3 regions of the Ruegeria sp. CF2 genome follow, and region 1 is predicted to be linked to each of the others. Evidence: riboswitches for the same ligand, from Rfam matches in the RefSeq annotation. Region 1 holds a riboswitch; each other region holds the start of a gene.
The links. A riboswitch is a leader RNA that binds a small molecule or an ion and turns the genes downstream of it on or off. The one in region 1 is predicted to bind cobalamin.
Positions count from the first base shown of each region.

Region 2: it holds a riboswitch for cobalamin, as region 1 does, so the genes downstream of both, ACR0IR_RS14940 (DUF1636 family protein) here and ACR0IR_RS13410 (hypothetical protein) in region 1, are expected to answer to the same signal.
Region 3: it holds a riboswitch for cobalamin, as region 1 does, so the genes downstream of both, ACR0IR_RS09060 (CbtB domain-containing protein) here and ACR0IR_RS13410 (hypothetical protein) in region 1, are expected to answer to the same signal.

Region 1 covers NZ_JBQFRL010000002.1:482,121-486,813, forward strand. The annotation lists gene ACR0IR_RS13400 (DNA polymerase III subunit gamma/tau) at 1-1,376, opposite strand, end outside; gene ACR0IR_RS13405 (protein-tyrosine phosphatase family protein) at 1,532-2,035, shown strand; gene ACR0IR_RS13410 (hypothetical protein) at 2,039-2,446, opposite strand; cobalamin riboswitch at 2,533-2,748, opposite strand; gene ACR0IR_RS13415 (TetR/AcrR family transcriptional regulator) at 2,779-3,312, opposite strand; gene ACR0IR_RS13420 (alpha/beta hydrolase family protein) at 3,436-4,293, shown strand; RNA gene ffs (signal recognition particle sRNA small type) at 4,375-4,473, opposite strand; gene ACR0IR_RS13430 (5'-nucleotidase C-terminal domain-containing protein) at 4,513-4,693, opposite strand, start outside.
Region 2 covers NZ_JBQFRL010000003.1:239,177-243,869, reverse strand. The annotation lists gene ACR0IR_RS14960 (hypothetical protein) at 1-132, opposite strand, end outside; gene ACR0IR_RS14955 (hypothetical protein) at 185-799, opposite strand; gene ACR0IR_RS14950 (hypothetical protein) at 855-1,154, opposite strand; gene ACR0IR_RS14945 (hypothetical protein) at 1,518-1,817, opposite strand; cobalamin riboswitch at 2,463-2,670, shown strand; gene ACR0IR_RS14940 (DUF1636 family protein) at 2,774-3,172, shown strand; gene ACR0IR_RS14935 (ABC transporter ATP-binding protein) at 3,169-3,975, shown strand; gene ACR0IR_RS14930 (ABC transporter substrate-binding protein) at 3,972-4,693, shown strand, end outside.
Region 3 covers NZ_JBQFRL010000001.1:1,804,976-1,809,668, forward strand. The annotation lists gene cobA (uroporphyrinogen-III C-methyltransferase) at 1-709, shown strand, start outside; gene cobF (precorrin-6A synthase (deacetylating)) at 702-1,445, shown strand; cobalamin riboswitch at 1,490-1,698, shown strand; gene ACR0IR_RS09060 (CbtB domain-containing protein) at 1,734-1,904, shown strand; gene ACR0IR_RS09065 (CbtA family protein) at 1,909-2,607, shown strand; gene ACR0IR_RS09070 (hypothetical protein) at 2,672-3,166, shown strand; gene ACR0IR_RS09075 (DUF1636 family protein) at 3,154-3,498, opposite strand; gene ACR0IR_RS09080 (DUF302 domain-containing protein) at 3,643-4,104, shown strand; gene ACR0IR_RS09085 (thiamine pyrophosphate-binding protein) at 4,184-4,693, shown strand, end outside.

The DNA of each region.
Region 1 (4,693 bases):
ACGTCACGGTTGGCGCGGATCAGCTCGACCACATGCTCGAACGTTGGATAACGCGCCAGCGCGGTCTGCACGTCCTGAGCCAACGCCGCCGTCGGCGCACCGCCCGCACCGCGCGGGGCAGGCGCATGGGCCGAGGCCGTCGCGGTCACGGGCGGGGCGCTGTTTCCGGCAACCGGGACACCGCCCCCCGGCCCGCCGGCGGGCGGCGGAGGGCTGTCCTGAAGGCGCTTGATCAACTCTTCCGGGCTAGGCAGGTCGGCCACATGGGTCAGGCGGATCACCGCCATTTCCGCGGCCATCATCGCGTTGGGCGCGGCCGAGACTTCCTCGAGCGCCTTCAGCAGCATCTGCCACATCCGGGTCAGCACCCGCATCGGCAACGCCTCGGCCATCTGCTGGCCGCGGGTGCGTTCATCGGGCGAGACGGTGGGATCTTCGGCTGCGTCGGGGGTGATCTTCACCACCGAGACCCAATGCGTGATTTCGGCCAGATCGCGCAACACCGCCAGCGGGTCGGCGCCCTCGGCATATTGCGCGCCCAGTTCGGTCAGGGCCCCGGCCGCATCGCCGCGCAGGATCATGTCCATCAGGTCCAGCACGCGGCCCCGGTCGGCCAGTCCCAGCATCGCGCGCACCTGATCGGCGGTGGTTTCGCCGGCACCATGGCTGATTGCCTGATCCAGCAGCGAGGTCGCATCCCGGGCCGAGCCTTCGGCGGCGCGGGTGATCAGTGCCAGCGCGTCATCCGAGATTTCCGCGCCCTCGGCGGTGGCGATCTTGCGCAGCAGGCCGATCATCACTTCGGGCTCGATCCGGCGCAGGTCGAACCGTTGGCAGCGCGACAGCACGGTGACCGGAACCTTGCGGATCTCGGTCGTGGCGAAGATGAATTTCACATGCTCGGGCGGTTCCTCCAGCGTTTTCAACAGCGCGTTGAAGGCGCTGGTCGACAGCATGTGGACTTCGTCGATGATGTAGATCTTGTACCGCGCGCTGGCGGCGCGATAGCGCACGCTGTCGATGATCTCTCGGATGTCGTTCACGCCGGTGCGGCTGGCGGCGTCCATTTCCAACACGTCCACATGGCGACCTTCCATGATGGCCACGCAATGCTCGCACTGGCCGCAGGGTTCGGTCGTTGGGCCGCCATTGCCGTCGGGTCCGATGCAGTTCATGCCCTTGGCGATGATCCGGGCCGTGGTCGTCTTGCCGGTGCCGCGGATGCCGGTCATGATGAAGGCCTGCGCGATCCGGTCCGCCTCGAACGCGTTTTTCAGCGTGCGCACCATGGCATCCTGACCGACCAGGTCGGCAAAGGTTTCCGGGCGGTATTTTCGGGCGAGAACCTGATAGGCGGGGCTGGACTGTGTGGTCATGTCTGCTCTGACGGATTCGTACTGACGATGCAGGGTAGAGTTCCCGGTGCCCCGCGTCCACAGCGCCGGTGCAGGTTTTTCGCTTTGGCGAGCGCGCGGTGTGAGGCATACTGCGCGGATCAAGTTCAATCAGCCAGTTTCGGGGGGAACGTCTGATGACAAATCTTGTGGTTCATGCATTGCAGGTGGGCGGCGGGACGCTGGCCCTGACCTCGGTTCCCGGCGGTGGCGGCGACTATGAGGGAGACCTGGACCTGATTTCAGCCTGGGCGCCGGGGCTGGTGATTTCGATGACAACCCTTGCCGAACTGGTTGCCGTGGGTGCGGGCGAATTGGGCTGTGACATCCATCGGCGCGCCTGTCGGTGGGCACATCTGCCGGTCGCCGACTTCTCGGCGCCGTCGACCGAGATATCCGGCCGATGGCCCGAAGTCAGCGCCGCCGCCCGCCATGCGCTGTCGGGCGGCGGGCGGGTACTGGTTCACTGCCGGGGCGGTTGTGGGCGGTCTGGCATGGTTGTTCTGCGCTTGATGATAGAAAGCGGCGAGCAGCCGGAACAGGCCCTGAAACGCCTGCGGGCCGTACGCCCCTGCGCGGTCGAGACTGATGCTCAGATGGACTGGGCCGTCGCCCCGGCGCGCGAGGCACTGGTGACCTGACCTTCAGGCGGTTGCGCGGTACTCGCGCTCGACCCTGACCACCGGCATGATCGCCGTGGCCTGCAGCATCGCACAGGGTCGATCGCCGATGACCTGTGCGGGCAGGGCGTCGCTCTGGTCGTCAAACAGCATGTCGGCGTAGGTATCAAGGCAGTCGGACGGGGTGTCGGCGGCCGCTCCGCAATACACGCGGATCCGTTCGGAACGTGCATCGAACCGCGCCGTGCAGCCATGTTCGCAGTGGGCCAGTTCGCTACTGCCTTCCACTTGGAAGTCGGGGGATGTCGCGGCCTGCGCCGTCGCCATTGCCTGCGCGATGGCCCGTGCTATGCGCGCCAGTGCCGGGCAGGTCTTTCCGGTGCGCTGGCAGATGGTTGCCGCGAATTCATGGGTGTCGGTCTTCCAAATCATGTTGCGCCCTCCGCGCGCTGAGCGGGGTGGATTTGGACAGACGCCGGTTTCAAGGCCAGACCCTGCCCGGACACCCCGTCCGAGTTTCGGTTTCACGTTTGATGGCAGGTCTCCTGACTTGCGGGTCTTTGCTTTGCCGACCTTCCCAACCTTGCGGTCAGTGGTATTTCGGCATCGCTCTCCGCCTACAGTTGCGGGGGCAGTCGCGGCCTTGGTCCGCTCCGGAGTTCCGGGTTGGACCGCACCGTGTTCCCTTTTCATCCCGGACCGAAACGGCACGGGAACCATCCCCTCATCGCTAGCGGTGTATCCGGGATCGAGTCAAGACGGTTTCAGCCCGGTTGCCGGAGTGTGTCCCAAGGGAACAGATCAGGCAGTCTGCGCAGCACATTCGAATCCCTGCGGGCACGGGCCAATTGCCAGCCGCCCTGCATTACGATGAACAGGGTGTCCGCAGCATTTTCGGGGTCGGAAACTCCGAACCGCGCGGCGTGATTTCGAACTTCGACGATCCAGCTTTCATACATACGGTCGGCATGTTCCCGAAACGCGCGGTTGTCGGGGCTTTCGAACAGGGTGGCGGCGATCGGGCAGGTCTCCCATTGGGCCGAGGTGTCGAACAGCTTCGCGATTTTGTGGCACAGGGTCGTGACCCCGTCGCGAAAATCCGCGGCGTCGTCGAATGCCGCAGCAATCATGCTCAACATCCCGTCCGAGGCCCAACTGGCCGCCGCCAGGGCCAGATCCGGCTTGCCCTTTGGAAAATGGTGATAAAGCGAACCCTTGGGGGCTTGCGCTTCGGCCAGCAATTCCGCCAGACCGACACCGTTATAGCCCGAGCGCTGGAACAGTCGGGCGGCAGTCACGATCAGGCGATCTTTGGTGTTTGGTGGACGTTGGGTCATGCAGGCCAAATATTGACAGGCCTAGACCAATTGGTCCAGACACAAAGTATTAGACCGATCGGTCCAGAGTGTTTGGAGGCAAAGATGTTGGATTCGCAGCACGCGGTTGACGTGGAAGACTTTCAGTTTCCGTCGGGCCAGACCCAGCTGGCGGCGCGGCTTTACACTCCGGCGGTCGAGCCGCAAACCGTTGTTGTGCTGAACGGCGCAACAGGAGTGCCACGTGACTACTATCAGCACTTTGCTCGCTGGCTGGCCGCCGAGCGCGGTATGGCTTGCCTGACATATGATTACCGGGATTTCGAGCATTCGCTGACCGGGCGGCTGAAAGACTCGAAGGCCACGATGGCGGACTGGGCGCTGATCGACATGCCCGCAGCGCGTGCCGAGATGCGCCGTCGATACCCGCAGGCAAAACTGTGGGTGATCGGGCATTCGGTCGGTGGAATGCTGGGTCCGCTGCAACCGGAAATCGAACAGATCGACCGGATGATCTGTGTGTGCGCAGGTTTGGTGACGGTGGCCGATCACCCGTGGCCCTACAAGGGCTTGGCGACTTTGTTCTGGTATGGCCACGTGCCACCTCTGGTGCGTCTTCTGGGGTACCTGCCGGGGAAACTTCTGGGATTCGGAGCCGATTTGCCGGCGGGCGTCTATTGGCAATGGCGCAAGTGGTGTACATCGCCCACCAGCTATCTGCCCGAATTGGGAGACACGCTTCCCCAGGCGGATTGGAGTCGGGCGAACGCCACGGCGGATATCATTGCGTTCGAGGATGACCAGACTGTGCCACCGCCCGCGGTCTGGCGGCTGTCTGAACTCTATGGTCCGACCGCCCGTCGGCACTTGTTGGAGCCCAAGGATTTCGGGCTGTCCGAAATCGGTCATATCGGCGCCTTCGCCCGGCGCAGCAGTGCCGTTTGGCCGCGATTGATCGCCTGACCCGCCCGCAAGCGCGGTTTTCAGGAACAACGACGAAATACAGAGGTTGGATTGACCGGGCCGAATACGTGGCGCGGCGTCAAGTGAGAGGTTGGACATCGACCCAAGCGGGGCTCGTTGTGGCTGCTTCCTTCCGGACCTGACCAGGTTGGCGAGGCGCTTGCCCGCGCCAACCTCTCGACCGACGATATAGGCATCACGCACCCGCTTGGCAACCCGTCACAAAGACAGGCGTACCCTAAGAAACCCGCGCGCGTCCTGCCCGTCGGTGGTGGCTGCAAAGTGGTCGAGCTCGTGCAGGTAGTTTGCAGCGCGTGGCCCGGTCTTCAGAATCACGGACCGGCCCGCCTGCGGAGCAAAGGAAAAGCTTTGGGCGGTGTTTTCCACCGGATCCGGACCC
Region 2 (4,693 bases), on a different contig from region 1:
TTCAAATGACGACAGATCGCTGGAACTGCCCACAATCGGTGCACTTGCTTCCACTGATCCGCCACTTTCGTCGCATCCTGCAAGCACAGAGACACTGACCGCGCCGATCGCCACTAGAGTCTTGGATTTCATCTGTTCTTCCTGATTGTTTTGGAAATGCGGTTCAGGGTTTCAGGTCGATCACCTACTCAATTCCAAAAATGACGTTGTAGTCGACGGTAGAGCTGCCGCGGTTGATGACTTCGACAACATGATCGCCGGATTGCCACAGCTGTCCGCGATACTCCTTGTCCGCAGACATCAATCCTAACAATTCAGACCCATCGGGGTTGCGAATGACGTAGTCCAAAGAGCCATTTCGCGGAGCAACGCGGACGTAAAGAAACTGTTCGTTCTTCGCGCCAAGAACGTATTGCTGCGATTCCCCTGGCGCGAGTTGACCGACGAGCTCGGCGCCGGTGGAACCGGCATCGAATTTGACGCGCTGGCTACCTGTAGACCCGGCGGCGCCGTCCATGGCTCCGCCACCATCATCCATCGCCTCGACAACCGACATCTCGCCAATGCTTCCGTCCTTGTACGCAATGCAGCGCCAAAGTGTTCCGCCGGCGTCACGCAGCATGACGAGCGTGCCGGCTTCCGAGAACTGTGAGCTTTCGATCGTGCCGGATTGACCGTCCGGACCACCGACCTGCCGCAGATGGTCGATGCACGCGTCATCGGCGTCTGACATGGCCAGCGCGGCTGTTCCGCTGATCGCAAGGGCGGGAGTTAAAAGGTTCAAAAAACTGCGTTTCATGAGCAGGTCCTCTGTTGGTCTATCCTAAGTGTTGTGTTTCCGGTGAGCAGAAACCTCACTTCGCTTCCCGCAACTGTGCCAGAAACTCGTCGCATGCCTGTGCGCTGCCGACGATCTCGTCCGTCGTTTCAATTCCTTGCAATGATGCCATCTCGGAGTTCACGCGATTGAGGATCTGATCTGCTTGTTCGGCGGTGATCAGGTTCTCGGCCTGAGCTCCCTTCAATGTGGTGCACACACCGGCGGACAAGCCTGTCGCGACACCGACACCCATCGCGGCCCCGCCGCCCAAGGTCATCGCTCCAACCACGCCGAGGATGAGCCCGATCACAAGCCCCAAGATCACTTTTCCCATGTTTTCCTCCCATTTTGCGGGAAAGAGTTCCGCCTTCATTCCTGGCGCAAACCACGTACCCATCTGCATATCAAAACCAGTGCCAACAGGTTGAGCACCGGTGCAATCGCCGCGAGCCACGGTTTGGCCGACTCTGAGAAAAGGTCCACCGCAAGGACCCAAGGCAGACCCAGCGGCAAAAGGAATACGCCGGACAATGGGTCTCGTTCCTGTCCAAACCAGCCAAAAGTGCCCGTCACAAACGCAAACAACGCCAACAGGTAAAGGGTCGCGAACGCGATGATGGTTATTCTGCAGACCAAGCCGGACCTCAGCGTATCAAGCCAGTGCTGCGCAGCTGATTTCGGCTACGCATCAAACCGGTCACAACGCGCCTTCGTCGCCGAGGAACTCGATACCAGCTGTCGCGCCATCACTGTAGGCAATACAATTCCACGGAGCCCGATCCTCTCCAACCCCAACGGTAACTTGTGTTCCAGCCTCGCTGAACGCGGATGAGAGCACGACCACTTGCGAATTGTTTGTTGTTTTGGCCACGTCTCGCAGACACGCCTGTTGGGCGGGGGTCAGTTCGGCGGATGCACTTGACGTGCTCGTATCGTCACAGGCCGCTAGTAGTGCGAAACACGTCGCGCCTGAAATCATCATGGCTTTGTTAATCACTTTCTTCTCCTCTTGGATTTGTTGATGCTTGTAGAATAGCTGGTCCTTTTTTGCGCGCTCACGTCTATGCGGTCCCCGGTTTTGCCGCCAATGACATGGTTGGCAGACAGATATTCTGCCGATCCCCGGGACCGTGAACAAAGCGTGCTGACGTGATGAAATCATGGGCAAAAGCCGGTGCGAACTTTCGAGCAAGGGATCGTACATTAAGTCCGGGCACCGCGTCCTCCCAACGCTGATCTTCGTAAAATGCCTTCCGACCGCCAGCACTCACTCCAGCAGTCGGAAGGGCCCGACGAAACGGGCGACAGCGACAACAACGGAGGTAAAGCTAAAGTTGTGTCGAATTCGTATGTTTGAATCAATCACAGGATAAATCAATGATTTTTCCGCGCGTAAATTTTGTACGCTTGCCAACGATAGGCTTCTGCATTCAAAGAGAAAAGGCGAGGCCGCTCACGGAGGCTTGGCAGTCAGCCCGCTTGCACCGCCGTGTTTCGGGACCTTCCGGGCCATCTTAAGCCAGTTGGTCAGAACGACGTAATTCACCGCCCGGTCTGTCGCTCAGGTGGTGCCGAAGGGTCGCCGGGACACCTCCATTGTGCAGCCGCCCAGAACGTCGTTGACAGTGCAATCGGTTTCATGGATGAGATTGGCGCTGATGGTTCCCGATCGTTTCGGCGGTCGGGTAAAAGGGAATACGGTGCGGCGCCGTTCTGACGCCAACTCCGTGACTGCCCCCGCAACTGTAGGCGGTGTGCGACCCCCGGATGCCACTGGGCCGATAGGTCTGGGAAGGCGGGGCAAGCCATACACCGCGAGTCAGGAGACCTGCCATCATCAAACGCAACTCAACCCGGGCGGGGTGTTCCGGAAGGAGGCCAAGATGGCATTTTCGGCTTACGCCGCTGACATGACTGGTTCCCTTTCCGCCCCGCGATTTCGCGGAGGGCGAAATGAACCGACAATCAACACATCACATCACGGTTTGCCTATCTTGCCGACCCAAGGGCGCAGCCGCACGCCCCGGGCCTGACCTGATCGGACGATTGCGCGCCGCGCTGGCCGAAGACGACGGTTTGGCAGGTTTTGACGTTTCCGGTGCCGCCTGCATGGCCGGGTGCACCCGACCCTGTACCGTCGCCTATCACGGGCCGGGCAAGGCATCTTACCGGGTTGGCGGTATTACGTCTGAAGAGACCGGGGCATTGGTGGAATTCGCCCGGCTGTACCAGCAGTTGCGCGATGGATGGTGCAGCTCGGTCGACCGCCCGGCCGGGCTTCGCCACGCAACACTGGCCCGCATTCCAGCCGCGATGGCTGCGTCTTCGGAAAATGCGGATTGCGCCTCATGAGTGCGCCTTTGCTGTCGGTGGATGCCGTCACCTGGGCGCCGCGAAAACGAGCGCCGTTGGTGCTGCACGAGACCAGTTTTGAGCTGATGCGCGGGCAGGTCATGGGGGTTGTGGGGCCGAACGGTGCCGGCAAGACAACCCTTCTGCGGATGATCTACGGCTATCACCGTCCGTCCTCGGGCGACATTCTGGTGGACGGCGGATCCGTCAAAAGAATGGCCCCCCGGGCGCTGGCGCGTCAGGTTGCCGCCGTGCTGCAGGAGCAGCCCTCGGATTTCGCGCTGACCGTGTGCGACGTCGTGGCGTTGGGACGTGTGCCGCACCGGTTAGGCCTGTCCACGCCCGGCAGTCGTGACCACCAGATCATCGAGTCCGCGCTTCACCGAATGGATCTGCACGGGTTTGCCGACCGTGGGCTGGCCACTCTGTCCGGCGGCGAGCGTCAGCGTGTGATGGTCGCCCGCGCCCTTGCCCAAGAGCCCCGGATTCTTGTGCTGGACGAGCCTACCAACCACCTGGACATCCGCAACCAGCTAGAGGTGTTGCGGCTGATCCGGGACCTCGACCTGACGATCGTCACCTCGCTGCACGATCTGAACCTGGCCGCCGATGTCTGCGACCGTGTTCTGATTCTGAAGAACGGTCGACCCTGCGGCTTTGGCCCAACCCAGACAGTGCTGAGTGACAGGCTGGTCTCTGACACGTTCGATGTCACCGCCCGGCAAGAGCAACTCAGCCTCAGTCACAAACCTCACCTGACCTATCAACTCCCCAATCCCCAACCAGAAGGAAGCTTGGAATGAAACCGACCACCCTGGCCCTGGGCCTTGCTTTGGCCGCCAACACCGCGACCGCGGAAACCACCGTGCAAAGTTGCAATCGAACCGTCACCTTTGACGAACCGCCCAAGGCGGCGATCTCGAACGACGTGAACCTGACGGAAATGATGCTGGTGCTGGGCCTGGCCGACCGGATGGTTGGATATACCGGCATTTCCGGCTGGAAGACGTTGGATGAAGACATGCGCGCCGGAGTGCAGCAGCTGCCCGAGCTGTCGGCCAAGTATCCCAGCAAAGAGGTGCTGGTCGGCGCAGATGCCGATTTCTATTTCGCAGGCTGGAACTACGGGATGAAAGTGGGTGGCGAGGTGACGCCGGAGACGCTCGAACCCTTCGGGATCAAAGTCTACGAACTGACTGAAAGCTGCATCCATATCGGCGACAAGCCCAAAGCCAGCATGGAAGACATGTACAACGATCTGCTGAATCTCGGTCGTATCTTCGGTGTCGAAGACAGGGCGCAAAAGCTGGTTCAGGGGTACAAGGCCGAACTTGCTGAGATCACCTCTGGCCTGAATCCTTCTGACGAACCGCTGCGTGTCTTTGTCTATGACAGCGGCGAGGATACGCCGTTCACAGCCGGCCGCTATGCCATGCCGACCGCTCTGATCGAGGCCGCAGGCGGCGTCAACATCATGGATGATTTCGAGAAAAGCTGGGCGACCGTCACCTGGGAGGAAGT
Region 3 (4,693 bases), on a different contig from region 1:
CATCGGGTCCGGCCCCGGCGACCCGGAGCTGTTGACCCTCAAGGCCGTGGACCGGCTGCAAAAGGCCGACGCGGTTCTGTTCGACGATCTCAGCAGCGGGCCGATCCTGAGCCATGCGCGCAAGGACGCCGACCTTGTGGGCGTGGGCAAACGCGCCGGGCGGCCCTCGCCCAAGCAGGACCATGTCAGCCGCCTGCTGGTCGAGTACGCCCAGACCGGCCAGCGGATCGTGCGGTTGAAATCGGGCGATGGCGGCCTGTTTGGGCGGCTCGAGGAGGAACTGGTGGCCCTGCGCGCTGCCGGGATCGCGTACGAGATCATTCCGGGCATCCCCTCGGCCATTGCCGCGGCTGCGGCGGCGGGCATCCCGCTGACCCGGCGCCTGACCGCGCGCAGGGTGCAATTCGTCACCGGCCACGATGTCAGCGGCAAGCTGCCCAAGGACCTGAACCTGCCCGCGCTGGCCGACCCGGGTGCGACGACCGTGGTGTTCATGGGCAAGCGCACCTTTCCCCTGCTAGCGCAGGCGCTGCACGCGCATGGCCTGCCGCTGGACACCCCTGCGCTGATGGCCGAATCGGTCTCGACGCCCGAGCAATCGATGCACCGGTCCACCGTCGGCGCACTGGCCGAGCGTCTGGGCTCCGAGATCGGCACCGCGCCGGCGCTGATCCTTTATGGCCCGCTGGCGGAGTTCGACGATGATTGATCTGGTCTTGATCGGGATCGGCACCGGCAACCCGGACCACGTGACCTTTCAGGGCGCGCAGGCGATCCGCGCGGCCGATCTGATCCTGATCCCGCGCAAGGGCGCCAACAAGGCCGATCTGGCCGGCGTGCGCGAGGAAATCATCCACAAGGTCACCGACACACCGCCCCAAATCTCCTATTTCGACATCCCCGAGCGCCGGTCGCAGGACGGCTACCTGCGCGGCGTGGATGAATGGCACGACGCAATCGCCCTGCGCTGGCAGGAGGCGATGGACGAACACCCCGAGGCGCGCACCGTCGCCCTGCTGATCTGGGGCGACCCGTCGCTCTATGACAGCTCGCTGCGAATCGCGGCGCGGCTGGCCCCGCAGCCGAACACCACGGTGATCCCCGGCATCACGGCGCTGCAGGCGCTGACGGCGGCCCATGCCATGCCAATCAATGAGATCGGCGCGCCTTATCTGGTGACCACCGGCCGGCGCATCCGCGACGAGGGCTGGCCCAGCGACGCCGATACGGTTGCGGTGATGCTGGATGGCGAATGTTCGTTCCAGACGTTGGACATGGCCGATTTTGACATCTGGTGGGGGGCTTACGTGGGTATGCCCGAGCAGATCCTGATCAAGGGTCCGCTGGCCAATGTGGCCGACCAGATTCTGCGCACCCGCGCCGAAGCCCGCGCCCGGCACGGCTGGATCATGGATATCTATGTTCTGAAAAAGCGCGGGAATTGACGCGAAAGGTCGCAAATGGCGATTGCGCCACAGCGGCATTCACGTCTAAATGGTCGGGTCTGGTCCTGCCGGAGACATCCGGATGCTAAGAGGGAATTTGGTGCGGCCTGCGCGCAGGTCAAATCCAAAGCCGCCCCCGCGACTGTAAGCGGTGAGCCCTGTTCAACCAGCCACTCCCGATCCGTTCGGGGGGAAGGCGAACAGAGGCGCTGACCCGCAAGCCAGGAGACCTGCCAGGCGAACAATGAAACACCGGCCGTCGGGTGCGGCGGCACAGGAGGACAGAAAATGACGACACAAACGCAAACCGCATCAACGGCACGTGCTGGCATTCTTTCGGCAGTGTTCGCGGCAGCCCTGGGCCTGGGGATCATCACCCTGGCTGGTCACGTTCAGGCATCGGCGCTGCATGACGCCGCGCATGACGTGCGCCACGCAACCGGCTTCCCCTGCCACTAAACCAATGTTCAGTCGCATTCTGACCAGCGCGCTGTTCGCTGGTGCTGCAGCCGGGTTGATCGTCGCCCTGCTGCAGTTGGTATTCGTGCAGCCCGTGTTGCTGCATGCTGAACTCTATGAATCCGGAGAGCTGGTGCATTTCGGAGCCGAAGCCGTCTCGGCCCATCCCGAACTGCCGGGCATGTTCTCGGACCTGACCCGCGACGGGCTGAGCGTGGTGTTCACCATGCTGACCTATACCGGCTATGCGCTGGTTCTGGTCGCCCTGATGTCGCTGGCCGAAGCGCAAGGCCACCCTGTTGACGGGCGCACGGGCGTGCTGTGGGGCCTGGCCGGTTTCATCGCCTTTCACCTGGCGCCGGGCTTCACCATGGCCCCCGAGGTTCCGGGTGTTGCCGCAGCCGACGTGTTCGCGCGGCAGATCTGGTGGTGGGCAACCGTCGCGGCTGCTGGTGTGGCCATGTGGCTGATCGCCTTTGGTGGCAACATCGTCAGCTATCTGGTTGCGGCCGTGCTGTTGATGGCCCCGCACCTGATCGGCGCGCCGGAACCCGACGTGTTCACCGGGCCGGTTCCGACCGAGATCGGGGCCCTGTTCGCAGCACGCGCCTTTGGCGTCGGCCTTGTGGCCTGGGTGCTGCTGGGTTCGTTTGCCGGGTATTTCTGGCAAAGCGAGGGCAAGCGCGTCGAAGCCGCGGCCTGATCCCCGAAATCCCACGACCCGCCGGCGCCCAACCGGCGGGTCATTTGCTTTTCAAGGAAACATGATGACACGCTCGCTTGCTCTTTTTGCGATCGGTCTGGTCTTTGGCGGGGGTGCCGGGTTCGTGCTGGCCGCGGCCAACGGCGTCACCTTCGACGGCCACGACCATGCCGACGCCGCCCAACATGGCGGCCATCACGCCGAGGCCATGGCCCATGACCACAGCGCCGCCATCAACCTGCCCGCCGGACCGGACGCGCCGGGGCTGGAGATCGCCGTCTCCCCCGACCCGATGGCGGGTTGGAACCTGCATGTGATGCCAAAAAACTTCCGCTTCTCGCCGGAGAACGCCTCGCTGGACAACAAGCCCGGCGAAGGCCATGCGCATGTCTATGTAAACGGCGTCAAGCTGGCCCGGCTTTATGGCAACTGGATGCACATTTCGGACCTGCCCAAGGGCAACACTACCATCGAGGTCTCGCTGAACGCCAACAGCCACAGCCCGCTGGCCGTGGATGGGGTGCCGGTCAGCGCCTCGGTCACGGTTCAGGTGGACTGAAACGCGGGGATCCGCGCCCGCAGACACAAGCGAAGCCGCCCGCACGGCCGGGCGTCTTCGATCCAGCCATTCGGGCTGTTCAGAATGGTCCGACAGGTCGCCGCAATGTCATCGGCATCGGCAACCGGATCGATCCCCGAAAACACGTAGGACGCCAGGCGTTCCCCCTGCATCGCCACCACGGTCGGCTCGTCGCAACCGCTGAAACAGGCGTGCTCGACGATCTCGACCTGCCCGTCCAGGTCCGCAGCGCGCAGGGCGTCCGATACGGCCTGACGCTCGGCCGGCAAGTCGCGCTCGCCCGCGCAGCTGCTGCAGATCAAAACACGCATGCCACTCGCCTGCCTTTTTCGTTTCTCACTGTCGCTTGTGCGGGTTTCGCACCCCCGGCGCAAGCCCGCCACCCACGATATTGTGACTGTACGCAGCCGGGATTTCGGGAAAACTCGGGCCACCCATTACATGGAGAGCCCGCGATGAAACATCTTGTGTTTTTCCTCGGCCTGCTGGCGCTTCCCGCGCTGGCGGCTGATATCGAACCGCGGCCGGGTTGGGCCTTCCACCCGACGACCAAGACCTATGACGCGCTGGTGGCCGACACGATCGCGGCGGTCAAGGCAAACGGTCTGATCGTGGTAACGCAGGCCGGGCCCACCAAGGCCGCCGCCGCGCGCGGCATCACCATTCCGGGCAACCGGGTGATCGGCGTCTTCAACAACGACTATGCGGTGCGGGTTCTGGAACAATCGGTGCTCGCGATGATCGAGGCGCCGATCCGCCTGTACGTCACGGAAAACGAGGACGGGACCGCGACGCTGTCCTACAAAACGCCCACTTTGGTCTTTGCCCCCTACAACGGTGGCTCCGACGCCTTGCCCGCGATTGCCGCAGAGTTGGACGCCAAATTCGCCGCCATCGCCCAGATGGCTGTCAAATAGTCACACTGACGTGATGCGGCTTGCACCGGCCCGGAACCTCCGCAATCTGCTGCGCAACGGAACTTACGGAGCTTGTTCGATGCAGGACCTGTCCCCCCGCGCTGCGGACCTTCTGGCGCAACGGCTGTACGAGGCCGGGTGCCGCCACGCATTCGGCATGCCCGGGGGCGAGGTGTTGACCCTGGTCGATGCGCTGGAACAGGCCGGGATCACCTTTCACCTGACCAAGCACGAAAACTCGGCCGGTTTCATGGCCGAGGCGGTGCACCACCGCGATGGAGCGCCGGCGATTCTGGTGGCGACCCTAGGTCCGGGGGCCATGAACGGCATCAATGTCGTGGCCAACGCGCTGCAGGATCGGGTACCGATGATCGTGCTGACCGGCTGCGTCGATGCCGACGAGGCGCTGACTTACACCCATCAGGTCATGGATCATGCGCAGGTCTATCGCTCGATCACCAAGGGTACGTTCACCCTGACGGCCAAGGGCGCCGATATCATCGCCGACAAGGCCGTGTCGCTGGCCACGCAGGCGCGACCGGGGCCGGTGCATATCGACGTACCGATCTCGGTCGCCGATACCCGGGTG